One region of the Paraburkholderia sp. PAMB 6770 genome, then DNA from elsewhere that is predicted to be linked to it. Evidence: predicted binding sites of a transcription regulator. Region 1 holds the regulator's gene; the other holds the start of a gene.
What was found. The regulator LexA, encoded in region 1, represses DNA repair genes until DNA is damaged. The targets are predictions, from matches to a motif close to ACTGTATNNNNATACAGT.

Region 1 (10,233 bases):
CGCACTCAGGCGCTGCGGGTTCAACACGCGAATCCTCCCGGCAAGCGAAACGTGGCGCGCCGACGGCGCGCGGCGGACAGTGCGCGCGCGGACCTCACAGCGGCGCGCGCTTGAAGACGAAGCCGGGCAACGCGCGGATCACGAGCATGATGCCCGCCCAGAACCACGGCGTGTACAGCGAATCCCGGCCGCGCGCGATCGCGCGCACGATGTCCGCCGCGACCCGCTCCGGCGACGCGACAAGCGGGCCCGGCAGCGCGAGGCCGGCGGTCATCGGCGTATCGACGAAGCCGGGCTTGATCGTCAGCACCCGCACGCCGCACTTGAACAGCCGCGCGCGCAAGCCCTCGCAAAACGTCGTGACCGCCGCCTTCGCGGCGCCGTACACGTAGTTCGACGCGCGGCCGCGGTCGCCCGCCACCGACGAAATCACCGCGATCGTGCCGCTGCGCTGCGCCTCGAACACGTTCGCGAGCAGCGTGAGCAGCGCGATCGTCGACAGCGCGTTGGTGGACAGCTCGCGCATCGCCGCCTCGACGTCGCGCTCGCATTCGGCCTGATCCGAGAGCGTGCCGTGCGCGATCAGCACGATGTCGATCTGCCCGAGCGCGGCGCGGCACGCGGCGAGCATCGCCGGATGCGCGTCGCGCGCGGTGAGATCGAGCGCACAGGTGAAGGTTTCGCGCGCGCCGCGCACGCGCAGGTCTTGCGCAAGCTGGTCGAGCCGCGCCGCGTGACGCCCGGCGAGAAACAGGCGCGCGCCCTGCGCGGCCCAGCGCCGCGCGCAGGCGAGCGCGATGGCGGACGTCGCCCCGACGATCAGAACGTTCTTCATGACTGTGTGGTCCGTTTCCAGAAGCGCGACATCAACGCCGGGTCGCGCAGTGTTTCGAGGGTTTGCCATGCCGGATAGGCCGCGCGGAAATCGGCCCCGCTCATGTGGGCGTCCTTCGCGGGGTACTGGCGGCCGCCGGCCTCGCGCACGATCGCATCGAGCCGCGCAAACAGCTCCGCGTTCGCACGTTCGTGCTGCGGGAAATCGAGCGCGAGCGACACCCCGGGCATCGGGAACGACAGCAGCCCCGGCGACACCCGCGTGCCGCAGCGCTTGAGCACCGCGAGAAAGGAGCCCGCGCCGCTCTTCGCGATCGCCGCGAGCATCGCCCGCAGCGCATCGCGCGCGGCCGCATCCGGAAGCACGCACTGATGCTGCTGGAACCCGCGCCGTCCGTACATGCGGTTCCAGTTGCGCACGCCGTCGAGCGGATAGAAGAAACGCGCGAAGTCGACCCGGCTCTCGCGTGCGGCCTGCGCGTGGCGCCAGTAGTAATGCGCATTGAACGCCTTGATCGTGAAGCGGTTCACCGGCGAGCACGGCGGCGTGAACGGCACGTTGCGCCTGCGCGCGGCCGGCAGCGTGAAGTCGCCGTCGTCCGCGTGGTCGCCGGCCAGATAGATGCCGCGCCCGAGGGCCGCGCCGCCGCTCAGGCAATCGACCCACGCAACGCCGTACTCGTGCCGCGCATCGTACTCGGCCGACACCTGCAGAAACGCGTCCAGATTCGCGAGCGGCACGCTCGTCTGCGTGATGTAGGCGGAGCCGGCCCGCATCAGCTGGATCTCGACCCACGCGACGATCCCGGTCAGCCCGAGGCCGCCGATCGTCGCGCGAAACAGCGCCGTGTTTTCGTCGGGCGCGCATTCGAGCGCGCCGCGATCGGAGCGCACCAGCGCGAAGCGCCGCACGTGCGCGCCGAACGTGCCGCGCACATGATGGTTCTTGCCGTGCACGTCGTTGGCGACCGCGCCGCCGAGCGTGACGAACTGCGTGCCGGGCGTGACGGGCAGCATCCAGCCGCGCGGCACCGCGAGCGCGAGCACTTCGCCGAGCGTGACGCCAGCTTCGGCGCGCACGACGCCCTGTTCCCAGTCGGCGGCGATGAAGCGGTCGAGTCCGCGCAACTGCAGCACGTGATCGGTGGCCGCGAGACAACTGTCGCCATAGCTGCGGCCGTTGCCGAACGGCAGCGTGGTGCCGAAGCGTTCGCGCGCGAGCGCGAGCGCGGCCTCGATGCCGTCGCGCCAGCCGGGCCGGCAAGGGAACTGGAGCGCATACGGATAACGCCCCCACGACTGGAGCTTCGACACGCTCATCACGAATCGCGCCACGCAAAGAGGAAAATGGACGAAGCGGATCGTAGACGGCCGCACGCGCCGCCACTGTCTGCTAGCTCACATTCGTTCGCGTTTTGCCAGGATGGCCGGGAGCGTGTCGCGTTTCATTGGGGTTGCGGGTTGCGGGTTGCGGGTCGTGAATTCTGGGCTGTGGGCCGTGAGCGACGCGGGCATGGGGCGGCACACGCAGGAGCGCCCCAATACACAGGAGTACTGTGCACTGTACGCCCACGCAGACGGGCGCCCGCCCCCTCTTTCCGCGAGCCCGACCGACCGGGCGGGCGCAGCGCCCGCCTCGCGCGTCAGTACGTGTCGAACACCTGCTGCAGCGCGTCGGCCCCAGCCACGCCCGCTGCGAGTGCCAGCATCAGCAGCACCCGCGCCTTGTACGGATTGAGCGAGCCCGCGCTCACGAAGCCGAGCGCATCGTCGGGCGCCGCGCCGTTGCGCATCACGTGGCCCGATCCGACACGCGACGCGCGCACCACCGCGACGCCCGCCTTCGCCGCTTCGGCCAGCGCCTGCTGCACGGTAGCGTGAATCGAGCCGTTGCCTGTGCCGGCGACGACGATGCCGCGCACGCCCGCGGCGACAAGCGCATCGACCGCGACGCGCGACGCCCCCGCATAGCTCGTGACGACCTCGACGGCCGGCCAGTCGTCGCCGGCCGCGAACCCGCCCGGGAGCGGATGCGCGCGCACGACCCCGCGCTGGAACTCGACGCGGCCATCCTGCACCCAGCCGAGCGCGCCGACCTCGGGCGACTGGAACGCGTCCACCGCATAGGTGCTGACCTTGACGACGTCGCGCGCGCTGTGAATGCGGTTGTTGAACGCCACCAGCACGCCCTGTCCGGCGGCCGCGGCGCTCGCCGCGACCGTCACCGCGTTCAGCAGGTTCAGCGGGCCGTCGGCCGACAGCGCGGTGGACGGCCGCATCGCCGCGGTCAGCACCACCGGCTTGCGGGTGTGCACGGTGAGGTGCAGCAGGTAAGCGGTTTCTTCGAGCGTATCGGTGCCGTGCGTGATCACGATGGCGTCGATCGCGTCATCCGCCGCGAGCGCGTTCACCCGCGCGGCGAGCAGCGTCCACAGCGCGAGCGCCACGTCCTTGCTGTCGACGCTCGCGACCTGCTCGGGCGCGATCCGCGCGACGCCGGCAAGCGCCGGCACCGCGTCGAGGAGCTGGTTGACGCCGACCACGCCGGCCTGGTAGCCCGCGGTATGGGTCGCGTCGGCCGCGGAGCCGGCGATCGTGCCGCCGGTGGCCAGCACCGCGATGCGCGGCAGGACGCGCGCCGGCGCGGCGGCGTGCGTGGAAGCGGTGGAAGGCGAGGTAGTCATGGCGGCGATTGTAATCGATGCGAGACGGGCCGCGGCACGCTCTGGCGCCGGGGACTTCACGTAACACTTGAAAAGTGCCCGATACTGTATAAAAATACAGTCACCTGTCTATCCATACAGTGGCGCCATGACCAAACTCACCGCACGACAGCAGCAGGTTTTCGATCTGATCCGCCGCGCGATCGAGCGCACGGGCTTTCCGCCCACCCGCGCCGAAATAGCCGCGGAACTCGGCTTCAGCTCGGCGAACTCGGCGGAGGAACATCTGCGCGCGCTCGCGCGCAAGGGCGTGATCGAGCTCGCGGCCGGCGCTTCGCGCGGCATCCGGCTGCTGGCCGGGCAGGACGACGCGCCGCACCAGCTGACGCTGCCGCATGCGGCGCTGCTGCAACTGTCGCTGCCGCTGATCGGCCGCGTCGCGGCGGGCAGCCCGATCCTCGCGCAGGAGCACATCGCGCAGCACTACGCATGCGACCCGGCGCTGTTCTCGAGCAAGCCCGACTACCTGCTGAAAGTCCGCGGGCTGTCGATGCGCGACGCCGGCATCTTCGACGGCGACCTGCTCGCCGTGCAGCGGCGCAGCGAGGCAAAAGACGGGCAGATCATCGTTGCGCGCCTCGGCGACGACGTCACCGTGAAGCGTCTGAAGCGCCGCACGAACGGCATCGAACTGATTGCCGAGAACCCCGATTACGAAAACATCTTCGTCGAGGCCGGCAGTGCAGATTTCGCGCTCGAAGGCATTGCGGTGGGGCTGATCCGTCCCACCGAATTCTGAACCGTCTGAAGAACCGTCTGAACCCTGTCTGAATCCCGTCTGGAGAAACGCATGGAACGCCTTGCCCGCCTGCTGCCCTTTCGCCAGTTCGGCCGTCTGCGTCACCTGCGCGGCGTCGTGCCGTGCGCGCCGCTCGACGCCGGCCCGCCCAGCGGCTCGCTGTTCGATCCGGCGCCCGCGGCCCACCCAGACCGCAGCGTATCGGGCGCACCGCGCACCCCGCCGTCTGCCTTGCCAGCTTTCGCACGCGTGTCGCTGAATGCCGGGCTCCATATGGCGGAGCCGGCGCGCCGCGCGCCGGTGCGCGTGTACCATGGACCGTCGCGCGTCATCATGGTCGGCACGCTGGACGCCGTATGCCGCATGATCGACCGCTGCATTGCAGAGGAAAGCGCGGGCGTCGCGAGCCGCTAACGGACTCCATCACCGCACGCGCCCACCTCGGCCCCGCGTCTGGCCACGTGCCTGACCCTGTGCCTGACCCTGTGTCTGGCTCCGTGTCTGGCTCTACACCTGGCCTCACTTTCTGGAGCGCGCCGTACGATGCCGGTTTCAACCTCAGTTTCACCCGCGGTTTCCACCTCGGCCGCAACCCGAGTCTCACCCCGCGCCAGCCGCGGCTCCACGAAGCCGTTCATTGCGGTTCTCATCGTTGTCGCGCTGGTCGCGATACTGGGTTACGGCTATGCCTCCCCCTATGTCGCGCTCAACCGTCTGAAGCAGGCCGCCGACGCGCGCGATGCGCAAACCGTCAGCGAATACGTGGACTACCCCGCGCTGCGCGAGAGCCTGAAGGAGCAGATCGCGGGCCTCATGACGCGTCGCGTGCACGGCAGCGGCAATCCGTTCGCGGCGCTGGGCGCGATGATCGGCATTGCACTGGTCGGGCCGCTGGTCGATGCCTACGCGACGCCTGCCGGCGTCGCGGCGTTGCTCAACGGCATGCCGCCGAGCGGCAACCCGCAGCAGCGGCCGCCGGACACGGCCCCTTCCGCGGCTGCAGACGCCACGCCAGGCACTGCGGCTACCGGCGCCGCGTCCGTCCCGTCTGAGCCATCTGCGCCGCCGCACACGCACGCGGGCTATCGCAGCCTGAATGAATTCGTCGTCACCTACCAGCATGGCGTGGGCGACGCACGCTACCGCGCGATCTTGCATCGCGAGGGGTGGTTCACCTGGAAGCTGGCGGCCGTCGAACTGGGCGACTAGGCCAAACCCGTCGATCCAAACAACAGCCTAAACAACGGCCCCAACACGGGCCCAGGCAACGGTCCACGCGAGAACGAGAGACCCGCAAGGGCCCAGCCGCGGAGCCGCGCGAGAATCAGGCTGCAGCCTCGGCGGCGGCCTGTTGCTGCTCCTGCGCGGACGAGCACGCCACGAGGATGCTGCACGAAACGCGGTCGAGCAATGGCGTGTTGCCCGCGCCCATCCACCAGCGCGACAGCCCGGTGCGGCAACGGTGCCCGACGACGACGAGGTCCACCTGCAGCTCGCTGGACAGATTCGCAATTTCGTCGATCGGATGACCAAACGCGAAATGCCCCTGCGCCCGCACGCCGCGCTCGGTCAGCCAGTCGACACCCTCCTGCAGGATGTCGCGCGCGGCTTTCTCGAAGCTGCCGCAGGCCACGTCCGTCAGCAGTCCGGCGCTTTGCGCGATGCTCGACCGCATGTCCACCACGGACAGCAGATGCGTCTCCGCCTTCAGGTCCAGCGCCAGATCCGCACCGCAGCGCAACGCCTTGCGGCCCTCGCGCGAGCCGTCGTAGCACAACAGAATTTTCTTGTAGCTCGCCATGATGATCTCCCTTCCGCGCCGATCGCGGTTCTCGTCTCCATCATGGTGCGCCGCAATTCGGCTGGCAAGGGCTGGAAAACGCTAACAGGCGGAGCGCTCCCCGTTGCCCGCCCGGACGAGGCCGCCGCCGGATATCGCAGCGCAACACCCCTGCCCCGGCACGCGGCTCACGCCGCCACCGCCGACAGTACCGCGCCGATGCCCTAGAATGATCAGCCCGACCGGTCTTTCCTGTGTTTCGGACCCTATCGCCCCATGTCAGAAGCCGCTATTGAGTTCCTTCAAGTCCGCAAAAGCTATACCGGTAAGACCGTGGTCGACGACCTGTCGTTCCACGTGCGCGCGGGCGAGTGCTTCGGACTGCTCGGACCGAACGGCGCTGGCAAGACCACCACGCTGAGGATGCTGCTCGGCATCGCTGCTCCGGACGCCGGCACGATCCGGCTGTGCGGCGAACCGATTCCCGCGCGCTCGCGTTTCGCGCGCGCGCGCGTCGGCGTCGTGCCGCAGTTCGACAATCTCGATCCCGACTTCACGGTCCGTGAAAACCTGCTGGTCTTCGGCCGCTACTTCGGACTCAGCACCGCGCAGGCCCGCGCGATGGTGCCCGCGCTGCTCGCGTTCGCGCGCCTCGAAAACAAGGCGGACGCGCGCGTCGGCGAACTGTCGGGCGGCATGAAGCGGCGCCTCACGCTCGCCCGGGCGCTCGTCAACGATCCGGACGTGCTGATCATGGACGAGCCCACCACCGGGCTCGATCCACAGGCACGCCATCTGATCTGGGAACGGCTGCGCTCGCTGCTCGCGCGGGGCAAGACGATCCTGCTCACCACGCATTTCATGGAAGAAGCCGAGCGGCTCTGTCATCGCCTCTGCGTGATCGAGGAAGGGCGCAAGATCGCCGAAGGTGCGCCGGGCGAACTGATCGCCTCCGAAATCGGCTGCGACGTGATCGAGATTTACGGCTCCGACCCGGCCGCGCTGCGCGACGCCCTGGCGCCGCTCGCGCAGCGCACCGAAGTGAGCGGCGAGACGCTCTTCTGCTATGTCAGCGACGCCGAGCCGGTACTGGCGCGCCTGCGGCAGCGCGCCGACCTGCGGTATCTGCACCGCCCGGCGAACCTCGAAGACGTCTTCCTGCGGCTCACCGGCCGCGAAATGCAGGACTGAGCGGCCTGCCCGCTTTCACGCCAAGGAATTTTGCGACCATGGACGCCCGCACCTACGACACCCCCGGTGACGCCCGCCACGCCAGTCCGCCGTTTGCCGCGCTGCCCGCGAACGCCTGCAACTGGATGGCCGTGTGGCGACGCAACTATCTGGTGTGGCGCAAGCTCGCAGCTGCGTCGATGATCGGCAACCTCGCGGACCCGATGATCTATCTGTTCGGGCTCGGCTTCGGCCTCGGGCTGATGGTCGGCCATGTCGACGGCGTGTCGTACATCGCATTTCTCGCGTCGGGGACGGTCGCGTCGAGCGTGATGATGTCGGCAAGCTTCGAAGCGATGTACTCCGGCTTCTCGCGCATGCACGTGCAGCGCACCTGGGAGGCGATCATGCACACGCCGCTCACGCTCGGCGACATCGTGCTCGGCGAAATCGTCTGGGCCGGCAGCAAGGCGATGCTGTCCGGCGCCGCGATCATGCTGGTCGCCGGGGTGCTCGGCTATGCGAGTTTTCCGTCGATGCTGCTCGCGCTGCCGGTCATCATGCTGGCCGGTCTCGCGTTCGCGAGCATCGCGATGATCGTCACCGCGCTCGCGCCGTCCTACGACTTCTTCATGTTCTACCAGACCCTCGCGCTCACGCCGATGATGCTGCTGTGCGGCGTGTTCTTTCCGGTCAGCCAGTTGCCGCCGCTCGTGCAGCACATCACGCAGGTGTTGCCGCTCGCGCATGCGGTGGACCTGATCCGCGCCGCGATGCTCGGCCGTCCGCTCGACGGCGCGGCGCTGCACGTCGCAGTGCTGGCGGCCTGGGTGCTCGTGCCGTTCTATGCGTGCGCGGTGCTGTTCCGGCGCCGGATGATGCGCTGATGGCTGATGCGCTGATGGCTGATGCGCTGATGGGCTGATGGCTGATGGGTGAACACGCTTGATGGGTGCCCCCTGATGCGCGAACACGCTTGATGCGCGCCCCCCTGATGCGCTCATGCGCCAACGCGCGAGCGCCCCGGCCGCGACCTGAGATCGATCCGTGCCGGCGTCGCACCATCATGCCTCGTCACGCCGCCACACCTCGCCGCGCGTCATCCCTCGCCGTCATCCCTCGCCGTCATCCCTCGCCGTCATCCCTCGCCGTCATCCCTCGCCGTCATTCCTCGTCATCGCTCCACGGAATCTCGACGTCGGAAATGAAGCCGACCGTCGCGAACGGCCCGCCGTCGTGGCGGCCGCGCTTGCCGTCGGCGCGCTGCCATTCGGTGCGGAACATCGTCTTCGGCTCGTCGGCCAGCAGACGTACCGTGCGCAGTTCGTCGGGGTCGGCTTCCTCGACCGGGCCGTCGAGCGACACCAGCAGTTCCTGCGGCCACAAGCCGCCGGCGGGATCGTAAATGCGATCGCCATCGGGAATCAGCGTGAAGGCTTCCACGCCGATCGTCGCCGATGCATCGACGATCATCTTGCCGAGTGCGCGCAACAACGCGGTCGCGCGCGCCGAGTTCGCCTGACGAATCGCGAGATCGCCGCGCGTGAGCGCCTGTTCGAGTTTCGGATGAGTTTTTTGCTGCGCCATAGCCTGTCCTGATCTTGTGCTGATCTTGTCCTGATTCCAGCCGACCGCCGATTCCGCCGCGGGCCCGGCAACGCGCCGGCGCCACGGGAAGCCGCCCGCGCGCCTGGATGCTTAATGCGAGAAACAACCGTAAAACAACAACCGCAAATGCGGGCGTAAAAACTAGGCGTGGAAACCGAGCGCAAGCGCGAGCATGCCCGCCGCCACGCCGAACCCGACCACCGACACCGCCACCAGCGCGAGCATGCGCGGCGAGAACGAACGCATCAGCATCGCGAGCGACGGCACGCTGACCGGCGGCAGCGTCATCAGCAGCGCACCCGCCGGAGCCACGCCCATGCCGAGCGCCAGCATCGCCTGGATGATCGGCACTTCGCCCGCGGTCGGAATCACGAACAGCATGCCGGCTACCGCGAGCGCGACGATCCAGCCAAACTCGTTGCCGATCGCCGGCCCGACGTGCGGAAAGAGCCACGCGCGCGCCGCGCCGAGCAGCAGCACCAGCACGATGTACTCCGGAATGAGCCGCAGCGCGAGCCGCGCGAACAGGCTCAGCCAGCGCACGAACAGACCGCCGCCGGCCGTCTGCTGCTGCGCGGCGAGCCGCGCCAGCTGCTCGTCGGCGGCGCGCGCTTCGCGCGGCGTGACGAGCCGGTTCACCAGATAGCCGAGCCCGAACACCATCAGCACGCCGAGCACGACGCGCAGCGCAACCCAGTTCCAGCCGAGCACGAAGCCCATGAACACGAGCGTGGCCGGATTGAGCACGGAGTTGCCGAGCCAGAACGCGATCGCGCCACCCGGCGACGCGTGGCGCGCGCGCAGGCCGACCACGACCGGCGCGGCGCAACAGGTGCACATCATCCCGGGTATCGCCAGCAGGCCGCCCGCGGCGACGCTGCCAAAGCCGGTCCGTCCGAGCACGCGCGCGATCCACTGCACCGGCAGCAGCACCTGCACCGCCGAGCCGAGCAGCAGGCCGAGCACCATCGCCTGCCAGATCGCCTTGCCATAGACAAGCGCATAGCCATACGCGGCCGCGAGCGACGGCGCGGGCGGGCTCGCGTCCTTGCCCATCAGGATCGAGTTGCCGATCGAATGGGTCGCCGCCGCCGTGAACGCGCGGTGATAGTAAGGAGACCATTTGACATAGAACAGGCCGATCACTGCGACCAGCAGGAAAAGCAGGAACGGCGGCCAGTTCGAGGCGGGGCGGGACGGATGGGTCGTGTTCATCATCGCTCGGGTCGGGAACGGATTCGAAAAAGGCAAGCCTCAGGGTTTGCCGACGGTTCCAGCGTGCTGCTCAAAGCCGCTCGCGCCGGCGCACGCGTCGCCCGGCAGCCGGTCCGGAGCACCGGACGGCGCAGGGGCTGGCGCGTGTGCCTGAAGCTGCGGTG
Region 2 (10,233 bases), 880 kb from region 1:
AGGGTGAACTGCGCTCGCGGGCCGCGATCCGGCGCGCGCCGGCCGCGCGTTCAAGACGGGCCTGCGCGGTCCGCGCAGGCCGCGGTCTCCCGCTGCCGCACACGCTACGGCACACGCTGCGCGCCGCGCCTGCAACGATGATGCGGCAAGCGCCCAGGCGCGCAACGGTATAATGGCCCACTTCATTGCAACGCTTTTCGCGCGCCCCGCGCGTTGCCGGAGCCGACCGCTTCCTGTCACGAAACGCCATCGAAGAGCGCCGCCTCGCGGTGCGCGCCGCCTTGCCCCGCATGACGAACTGCCCATTCTCGACCGACCATGACTGCCCAACTGATTGACGGCAACGCCCTCTCCAAGACCCTGCGCGCCGATGTCGCCGCGCGCGCCGCTGCGCTCGCCGCCCGCGGCCACCGGCCCGGCCTTGCCGTGGTGCTGGTCGGCGACAACCCCGCGAGCGAAGTCTACGTGCGCAACAAGGTGAAAGCGTGCGAAGACAACGGCCTGTTCTCGTCCTACGACCGCTATCCGGCCACGCTCGCCGAAGCAGCGCTGCTGGCGCGCATCGACGAACTGAACCGCGATCCGCGCATCCACGGCATCCTGGTCCAACTGCCGTTGCCCGCGCATATCGACAGCCACAAGGTGATCGAGGCGATCGCGCCGGACAAGGACGTGGACGGCTTTCACGTCGCCAACGCCGGCGCGCTGATGACCGGCAAGCCGCTGTTCCGCCCCTGCACGCCATACGGCGTGATGAAGATGTTCGAGGCCTACGGGATCAATCTGAGCGGCGCGAATGCGGTGGTGATCGGCCGCTCGAACATCGTCGGCAAGCCGATGGCGCTACTGCTCATCGAAGCAGGGGCGACCGTCACGGTGTGCCATAGCAAGACGCGCGACCTTGCCGCGCATACGCGCGCGGCCGACATCGTCGTTGCCGCGACCGGCAGGCGCAACCTGCTGCGCGCCGACATGGTGAAGCCGGGCGCGACGGTGATCGACGTCGGCATGAATCGCGACGACGCAGGCAAGCTGTGCGGCGACGTCGATTTCGCCGCCGTCAAGGACGTCGCCGGCCATATCACGCCGGTGCCGGGCGGGGTCGGCCCGATGACGATCACGATGCTGCTCGTCAACACGATCGAAGCCGCCGAGCGCGCCGCCGCGCTCGCGTGAGCGTGCGGCGGCCCGCACCGCGCGGCCACTTCGCACTCGTCACGTTCAACGCGTTCATTCGATAGCTCGCGCCGCTGCCGCACCGTCACCGTGCCGCGCCGCCGCCCGCCAGGCCGACGCCAGCCGCCGGATGTGCCGGCGCAAGACGCCGGCGGCACCACTGCAGCACGGGCCGCTCGATCCCGTGCCACGACAGCGCGGCACACAGCACGATGAACGGCGCCGCCACCAGCGCCGCAGTCTGATGATTCAGCTGCGGCGCGACACAGGCGACGACCTGCTGCATCATGAAGCCGTATAGGTAGATGCCGTACGAGTAATCGCTCTTCGGCACGAAGCGGCGCACAAGCGGCGTCGTGCCGATCCACAGTACGCCGTACACGAACGCGAGATAGAAGAGCGGCTGCGCGGCGGCGGTATCGCGAAACACCAGAAACACCATCAGCAGGCCCAGCGCGACGACGCCGTGAATCACCACGTGCGCGCGCCATCCGTACAGCACCATGCCGACGAAGAAAAACGGCTCCGGCCAGAACGAGTAGCCCCCCGATTTCACCGAGAAATCGCGCCAGCCGATCTCCAGATGCGGCGCGTGCACCCGCACCACGAACGCGAGCCCGCCGAGCGCGGCGGCCGCGAGGATACCCCAGCGGTTCGACAGCAGCCCGGCGAGCCCGCAGACCAGCACGATTGCATAACAGCGCACCTCGATGGGCAGCGTCCAGAGCGGCGCGCAAATGTCGTGACCGAAGCGGTTGTGCTCGAACACGCCGGGCAGCGCCCAGCCGTGTTTCAGCACGATCGTCGAGAAATTGTCGAGATTCGCCCACGTCGCGCCCGCGCTGAAATACGCGTGCAGCGGCAGCGTCGTGAACAGCGGTCCGAGCACGAACACCGAGACCAGCGAGCCCCCCGCCACCGCCGGCCAGATCCGCGCGATGCGCAGCGCGACGAAGCGCGGCGCCGAGCGCTGCCGGTCGAAGCTCGCGGTCACGAGCATCCCGCTCAGCAGGAAAAACGCGTAGACGCCGAACGCGCCGAAACCGTCGAAGCCGAGCGCGCCGCTGACCCAGTCGGTGCTGCCGTCGGGCTGCTGCAGGATATACGAATGCCCATACACGACGGCCATCGCCGCCAGCAGACGCACGAGGTCGAAATTGTTGCCGTTGCGCGAAAGCGCATGCGAAAGCGGATTCATCTCGGTCCCCCCGGAGCGGCGCGCGCCGCCACGGTCCGCGCGGCGTCGAGCCCCCAGCATCGCGCGGCGCGGCGCAGCCGACCGTTCGCTGTCGCACGCAACGGCGGCGGCCGCGCGATTGCCGCCGCCCGTTCCCCCCCCGGGCGCATCTGGCGCGACTATCCGGCGCCGCACGCCGCGCGCCGGCTTCTGATAATTTGTGCATGCACCGATTGGAATCGGGGCACACCGCCCCAATAATCACAGTCAGCACATCGCAGCCGTCACCGAACCGGGCGCCGCCTCGCCGCGCTCCCCCTTCAACCGCGTCAGACAGGAAGCCCCATGTCCCCTACTCAACCGGCACACGACAATCCTCTCCTCGATTTCTCCGACCTGCCGCGCTTTGGCGAGATCCGCCCCGAACATGTCACCCCTGCGCTCGATCGCCTGCTCGCGGACGCGAGCGCGGCCGTCGCGCGTGCGAGCGCACCGGTCACGCCGGCGTCGTGGGCCGACGTGATCGATCCGGTCGAGCGTGCCACCGAACCGCTGTCGCGCGCCTGGGGCGTGATCGGCCATCTGAACGCGGTCGCCGATACGCCCGAGCTGCGCGCGGTCTACAGCGACAACCTGCCGCGCGTGACGGAGTTCTGGACCAGCGTCGGCCAGAATCTCGCGCTGTTCGAGAAGTACAAGGCGATCGCCGCGAGCGAGGACTTCACGTCGCTCACCGGCGAGCGCCAGAAGATCCTGCACAACGCGCTGCGCGATTTCCGGCTGTCCGGCGCGGAGCTGCCCGAAGCGCAGAAGCCGCGTTTCGCCGCGTTGCAGGAGCGTCAGGCGACACGCTCGAAAGCCTTCTCGGATCACGTGCTCGATGCGACCAACGCTTACGCTTACCGGGTCGAGGACCACGCGCAACTCGCCGGTCTGCCGGAGGACGTGATCGCCGCCGCGGCCGAAGCCGCCGAGCGCGACGGCGAGCAGGGCTGGAAGTTCACGCTGCATTTCCCGTCGTACTTCCCGGTCATGCAATACGCGGAAAATCGCGCGATGCGCGAGGCGATGTACCGCGCGTACGTCACGCGCGCGTCGGAGCTCGGCAGCGCGTATGGCGACGGCAAGGCCGAATGGGACAACACCGCGAACCTCGCCGAGCAGCTCCAGCTGCGCGCCGAGGAAGCGCAGATGCTCGGCTACCGCAACTTCGCCGAGGTGTCGCTCGCGCCGAAGATGGCGGAATCGCCGCAACAGGTGATCGCTTTCCTCGAAGACCTCGCCACCCGCGCCCGGCCGCATGCCGAACAGGACTGGCAGGCGTTGCGCGCGTTCGCCGCGCAGGAACTCGGTCTCGACGAACTGCAGCCGTGGGACATGACCTTCGCCGCCGAGCGGCTGCGCCAGCAGCGCTACGCGTTCTCGGAGAACGAGGTCAAGCAGTATTTCCCGGAAGACGCGGTGCTCAGGGGACTCTTCAAGGTAGCCGAGACGCTGTTCGGCGTCGCGATTCGCCGCGACGAAGCGGCTGTGTGGCATCCGGACGTGCGTTTTTTCCGCGTCGAGAACCAGGACGGCGGGCTTGTCGCGCAGTTCTACCTCGACCTGTATGCGCGCGAAGGCAAACGCGGCGGCGCGTGGATGGACGATGCGCGCTCGCGTCACCGCCTCGCGCACGGCGGCGTGCAGACGCCGGTCGCCTATCTGACCTGCAATTTCTCCGCGCCGGTCGGCGGCAAGCCGGCCTGCTTCACGCACGACGAGGTGATCACGCTGTTCCATGAGTTCGGTCACGGCGTGCACCACATGCTCACCCGCGTCGACGAACTGGCGGTGTCGGGCATCAACGGCGTCGAATGGGACGCGGTCGAGCTGCCGTCGCAGTTCATGGAGAACTTCTGCTGGGAATGGGACGTGCTGAAGGACATGAGTTCGCACGTCGAGACCGGTGCGCCGCTGCCGCGCGCGCTGTTCGACAAGATGCTCGCCGCGAAGAATTTCCAGAGCGGCCTCGCGACGCTGCGCCAGATCGTGTTTTCGATGTTCGACATCAAGCTGCACACCGACTTCGATCCGAGCGGCCCGCTCAGCGCCAATGCGCTCGCGCGCGAAATCAACGAACGCTTCCACGTGGTGCCGCAGGCGTCGTTCTCGCGCTGGCCGAATACGTTCAGCCACATTTTCGCGGGCGGCTACGCCGCGGGCTACTACAGCTACAAATGGGCCGAAGTGCTGTCGGCCGATGCCTATGCGGCGTTCGAGGAAGCGGCCGAGGCGGCCGGCGGCAGCGTGCTCGATGCGGCCACCGGCACGCGCTATCGCCAGGAAATTCTCGAAGTGGGCGGCAGCCGGCCCGCGATGGAGTCGTTCAAGGCGTTCCGCGGCCGCGAGCCGAGCATCGACGCACTGCTGCGCCACAGCGGCATGACGCCCGCGTCACAGGCGGCGCCGCGCTGAGCGCGCGAGCGGCGGCGCAATCTCCGGCGGGCGGCCCGTGCCAAGCGGGCGGCACCCGGGGCGGGCGCTTCCGCGCGCGGATACGCCTCAATACGCCTCAATACGCGCCAGCGTGCACCAGTGAGCCCCGGCGCGCGCCGGCGCGCATTACCCGCTAGCCGCGCTGCAGCCGGAAATCGACCTGTGCCGGCCGCCCGTCGAGCGCGAGCGTCGCGCACGCGGCCGGCGAACGCGCGACCACCTTGCCGCGCCGGATCACCGCGAGGCGCGCGGCGCGCAGGCGGATCGCCTCGACCGGATCGCGCGCGTCGAGCAGCACGCAATCGGCGGCACAGCCGGGCGCAAGCCCATAGCCGTCGAGCCCGAGAATGCGCGCCGCGTTCACCGTCACCGCATCGAAGCAGGCGTGCATCGCGTCGATGCCCGTCATCTGCGCGACGTGCAAGCCCATGTGCGCGACCTCCAGCATATCGCCCGAGCCGAGGCTGTACCACGGATCCATCACGCAGTCGTGGCCGAACGCGACTGTGATGCCGGCCGCCATCATTTCCGGCACGCGCGTCATCCCTCGCCGCTTCGGATACGTGTCGCTGCGGCCCTGCAGCGTGATGTTGATCAGCGGATTCGCGATCGCGGCGACGCCGGACTCGCGCATCAGCGGCAGCAGCTTGCTCGCGTAGTAGTTGTCCATCGAGTGCATCGACGTCAGATGCGAGCCCGCCACGCGGCCATGCAGCCCGAGCCGGTGCGTCTGCGCGGCGAGCGTCTCGATGTGGCGCGACAGCGGATCGTCCGATTCGTCGCAGTGCATGTCGACGCGCAGCCCCTGCTGCGCGGCGAATTCGCACAGCAGGCGGACCGACTCGGCGCCCTCGGCCATCGTGCGCTCGAAGTGCGGAATCCCGCCCACCACGTCGACGCCCCGTGCGATGGCCCGCTTCAGGTTATCGAACGCGCCAGGGCTGCGCAGCAGGCCGTCCTGCGGAAACGCGACAAGCTGCAGGTCCAGATACGGCGCGACGCGGCGCTTCACGTCGAGCAGTGCGTCGACCGCGAGCAGGCGCGGATCGCAGACGTCGACGTGACTGCGAATCGCCAGCAGGCCGCGCGCCACAGCCCAGTCGCAATACTGCAGCGCGCGCTCGACGAGCGCGTCCTGGGTCAGCTGCGGCTTGAGTTCGCCCCACAGCGCAATGCCTTCGAGCAGCGTGCCGGATGCATTGACGCGCGGCAGGCCGTAGGACAGCGTCGCGTCCATGTGAAAGTGCGGATCGACGAACGGCGGCGCGACCAGCCGGCCGGCCGCGTCGATTTCCTGCGGCGCCTGCGCGGCCAGATGCGGCTCGACGGCGACGATGCGCGCCGCATCGATGCCGATATCGACCAGCGACGCGTGTTGCGATTCGCTGCGCGGCAAACGCGCGCGACGGATGATCAGGTCCATGACTCGCTCCTTGGGCTGAGGTCGATTCTATCGGCACTACAAAGGCAGTGAGCAACCGGGTGCGGCTTGTCGGCTTGTCGGCTTGTCGGCTTGTCGGCTTGTCGGCTTGTCGGCTTGTCGGCTTGTCGGCTTGTCGGCTTGTCGGCTTGTCGGCTTGTCGGCTTGTCGGCTTGTCGGCTTGTCGGCTTGTCGCCTCGCCGCCGGTGGCCGTACTGGCGATCGCACCGGTCACCGCACAGCAACGCACAAGCGGGCGGAAACGGGCCCCGGCATCGGCACGGGCTTCAGCGCGGCCCGTCTGCGTGCGCCGCCGGGCTTTCGTCCGTCGAAGCGTCGTCCGTCGCTTCATCGAATAGCGCGAACTGCCCTTCGAGCGCCCCCGCGTCCTGTTCGAGCCGCACGCCGACGCCGAGCAGGCGCACCGCGCGGTCGCGGCGCGCGAAGCCTTTTTCGAGTAGCGCGAGCAGCGTCGGCACGTCGGGCGTCTCGCCGACACACTCGACCGTCGTGCGCTGAAAATCGGCAAAGCGGATCTTCACGAACAGCTTGCGCACGAGCGCCGCCGCGCCCGCGCGCGCAATCCGCCCGTCGAGCTGCGCGGCGAGTTCGCGCAGTTGCGCCGCGCACGCGTCGAGCGTGTCGAGATCGGTGACGTAGGTCGTTTCCACGCTGATCGACTTGCGCTCGCGATCAGCCCGTACCGGCCGCTCGTCGATGCCGCGCGCCAGTTCATGGAGCCGCGTGCCGAACACGCCGAACTGCCGATGCAGATCGACGAGCGGCCATGTGCGCAATTGCGCGCAGGTCGTCACGCCGAGCCGTTCCAGCTTCGCCGCGGTCACCTTGCCGACGCCGAAGATCTTGCGCACCGGCAGCGCGGCGACGAATGCATCGGTCTCGTGCGGGCGCACGACGTACAGGCCATCGGGCTTGTTCCAGTCGGATGCGATCTTCGCGATGAACTTGTTCGGCGCAACGCCCGCCGACACCGTCACGCCGACCGTCGCGCGCACGCGCTCGCGGATTTCCGTTGCGATCAGCGTGGCGCTGCCCTTGCAGCGCGTCGTGCCGGTGACGTCGAGATAAGCTTCGTCGAGCGACAGCGGCTCGACCGCGGCGGTGTAGTCGCGGTAAATCGCCATGATCTGACGCGACGCGACCCGGTATTTTTCCATCGCCGACGGCAGGATCAGCAACTCGGGGCATTTGCGCAGGGCGAGCGCCGACGACATCGCCGAATGCACGCCGAAGCGGCGCGCCTCGTAGTTGCAGGTGGCGATCACGCCGCGCTGGTCGGGACGACCGCCGACCGCCAGCGGACGGCCGCGCAGCGACGGGTCGTCGCGCATCTCGACCGATGCATAGAAGCAGTCGCAGTCGCAATGGATGATCTTGCGCACGGGCAACGCAAACGGCACAGCCGCGGACACGGGTACACCTTCTGACTCAGGTACCCGCACTGTACAAAAACACAGTGCCTTTATCAAGGTGGCTGTATCGGGCCGCCCGCCGTCGCCGTATCGGCGGGCGACGGCCGCGCCGTACCGGCGCGCCGCGCACCGCGCCCCCTATACTCAGTCAGCGGGCGCCACCGGCCGCGCCCGACACCGGCAAAGGGAAGCGGGATGAAGACCATCGGCGTGATCGGCGGCATGAGCTGGGAATCGTCTGCCGAGTATTACCGGCTGCTGAACCACCACGCGAAGGCGCGTCTGGGCGGCCATCACAATGCGCGCAGCCTGCTGCTGAGCGTCGACTTCGCGGCGATCGAAGCGCTGCAGCGCGCCGGCGACTGGCCCGCGCTCGGCGCGCGGATGGCGGCGGCCGCGCGTCAGCTCGAGCGCGGCGGCGCGGACCTCGTGATCCTCGCGACCAATACGATGCACCGGGTCTGCGACGCGATCGAGCAGGCGCTCGCGATCCCGTTCCTGCACATCGCCGATCCGACCGGCGCGGCGCTGCGCGCGGACGGCGTGACGCGCGTCGGCCTGCTCGGCACCCGCTATACGATGGAGCAGCCGTTCTACAGCGCGCGCCTGCACGAACGCTACGGACTCGATACGCTGACGCCCGACGACGATGCGCGCGCGGCGATCCATCGGATCATCTACGAAGAACTGTGTCACGGCGTGATACGGGACGACGCGCGCCGCGTCTATCAGCGCGCCATCGACGGCCTCGCGGCGCGCGGCGCCCAGGCAGTGATCCTCGGCTGCACCGAGATCACGCTGCTGATCAGGCCGGAGCATGCGTCGCTGCCCGTCTACGATACGACGGCGCTGCACGCGCGCGCCGCGGTCGACTGGGCCATCGCCGCCGACCCGGTCTGAGCGGCGCGCGCCGCACGCCGCACCCGTCTGCCGGCGCGGCGGCGGCTCCGTTCACGCCTCGACGTCTTCCAGGCTGAACAGCTCGGTCTGGTCGTTGTACGAGAAGATCTCGCCGTAGCGGCCCCAGTTGATCACCGCGTCGAGCGTTTCCTCGGCCGCGCTGTCCGACAGGAAGTCTTCGAGCTCCTGCTCGAAGCGCACGCGCGGCGCGCGATGCCCCGGACGCTCGTTGAGCACCTTCTTGATCCGCGCCGCGAGCGGCACGAGCCGCAGCAGATGCTCGGCGAACATCATCTTGCGCTCCTGCGTGCCGAACTCCGCGAACACCCGCGCCGGCGGCGTGAGCAGGATATCGCCCTCGCGCACCTCGGCGAACCCCAGATGCTGCAGCACTTCGGCCACCGGAAACAGGTCGTCCACCTCCAGATGCAGCGAGCGCGCGATTTCCGGCATGTCCGCACGGCCGTGGTACGGCGCGGCCGCGAGCGTCTCGATCAGACCCGCCATCAGGTTGGTCGACACGTGCGGCAGCCAGCTGCCCAGTTCGAGCCCCTTCTTCGCGGTCTCGTCGGGACGGCGCGCCGTCATCTTCGCGTAGATCTCGTCCACCAGCCGGCGAAACGCCGGATCCAGCCGGTTGCGCGGATGCGCGAACGGCACCTTGATCTCCGCCAGCACCCGCCCCGGATTCGACGACAGCACCAGAATCCGGTCGCACATGAACACCGCTTCCTCGATGTTATGCGTCACGATCAGCACCGACCTGATCGGCATGCGCCCCTGCGTCCACAGGTCCAGCAGGTCCGTGCGCAGCGTCTCGGCCGTCAGCACGTCCAGCGCCGAGAACGGCTCGTCCATCAGCAGCAGCGTCGGATCCACCACCAGCGCGCGCGCAAATCCCACGCGCTGGCGCATGCCGCCCGACAGCTCGCGCGGATAGGCATTTTCAAAGCCGTCCAGACCGATCAGGTCGATCGCCGCGAGCGCCCGCTCGCGCCGCTCGCGCGCGCCCACGCCCTGCGCCTCCAGTCCCGCCTCCACGTTTTGCAGCACCGTGAGCCACGGAAACAGCGCGAAGGTCTGGAACACCATCGCGACCCCCTTGGCCGGGCCGTCCAGCGGCTTGCCGAGATAGGTCACGTCGCCGCCGGTCGGCCGGATCAGCCCGGCGATGATGCGCAGCAGCGTCGACTTGCCCGAGCCCGAACGGCCCAGCATGCCGACGATCTCGCCCTCGCGCAGCGACAGGTTCACGCCGTCGAGCACCAGCAGTTCGCCCTGGTTCTTGTTGAAGCCGCGGCTCACGTCGGTGACGCGCAGCACCTCCGCGCCGGAACGCGGCGCCGGCGCCGGCGCCGGCGTGTGCGGCAGATCGGCGGATACGATTTTCGGATTTAGCATCGCTTTTACTCTCAGTCGAGCCGCAGCCGGGATTCGGCATAGGCATACATCGGTCGCCACAACAGGCGGTTGAACAGCGTCACGAACAGCGACATCACCGCAATGCCGAGGATGATCTTCGGAAAATCCCCCGCCGCCGTCGTCTGCGCGATATACGCGCCCAGCCCATGCGCCTCCACCTTCGTGTCGCCCCACTGCACGAACTCCGCCACGATGCTCGCGTTCCACGCGCCCCCCGACGCGGTGAT

Region 2: the regulator LexA is predicted to act here: its motif matches at 7,713-7,730, upstream of dinB (DNA polymerase IV).

Annotation. Positions count from the first base shown of each region.
Region 1 is NZ_CM173238.1:2,023,190-2,033,422, forward strand. Features, by position in the region: gene AC3AP7_RS09190 (GtrA family protein) at 1-27, opposite strand, end outside; gene AC3AP7_RS09195 (SDR family oxidoreductase) at 95-835, opposite strand; gene AC3AP7_RS09200 (FAD-binding oxidoreductase) at 832-2,148, opposite strand; gene AC3AP7_RS09205 (asparaginase) at 2,478-3,518, opposite strand; gene lexA (transcriptional repressor LexA) at 3,646-4,296, shown strand; partial or broken gene AC3AP7_RS09215 (hypothetical protein) at 4,513-4,710, shown strand; gene AC3AP7_RS09220 (DUF2939 domain-containing protein) at 4,840-5,505, shown strand; gene AC3AP7_RS09225 (universal stress protein) at 5,621-6,097, opposite strand; gene nodI (nodulation factor ABC transporter ATP-binding protein NodI) at 6,353-7,267, shown strand; gene AC3AP7_RS09235 (ABC transporter permease) at 7,306-8,133, shown strand; gene AC3AP7_RS09240 (hypothetical protein) at 8,411-8,833, opposite strand; gene AC3AP7_RS09245 (permease) at 8,996-10,069, opposite strand.
Region 2 is NZ_CM173238.1:1,142,034-1,152,266, reverse strand. Features, by position in the region: gene folD (bifunctional methylenetetrahydrofolate dehydrogenase/methenyltetrahydrofolate cyclohydrolase FolD) at 319-1,176, shown strand; gene AC3AP7_RS05320 (acyltransferase family protein) at 1,262-2,374, opposite strand; gene AC3AP7_RS05315 (M3 family metallopeptidase) at 2,699-4,810, shown strand; gene AC3AP7_RS05310 (amidohydrolase family protein) at 4,965-6,254, opposite strand; gene dinB (DNA polymerase IV) at 6,539-7,603, opposite strand; gene AC3AP7_RS05300 (aspartate/glutamate racemase family protein) at 7,880-8,584, shown strand; gene AC3AP7_RS05295 (ABC transporter ATP-binding protein) at 8,636-9,985, opposite strand; gene AC3AP7_RS05290 (ABC transporter permease) at 9,997-10,233, opposite strand, start outside.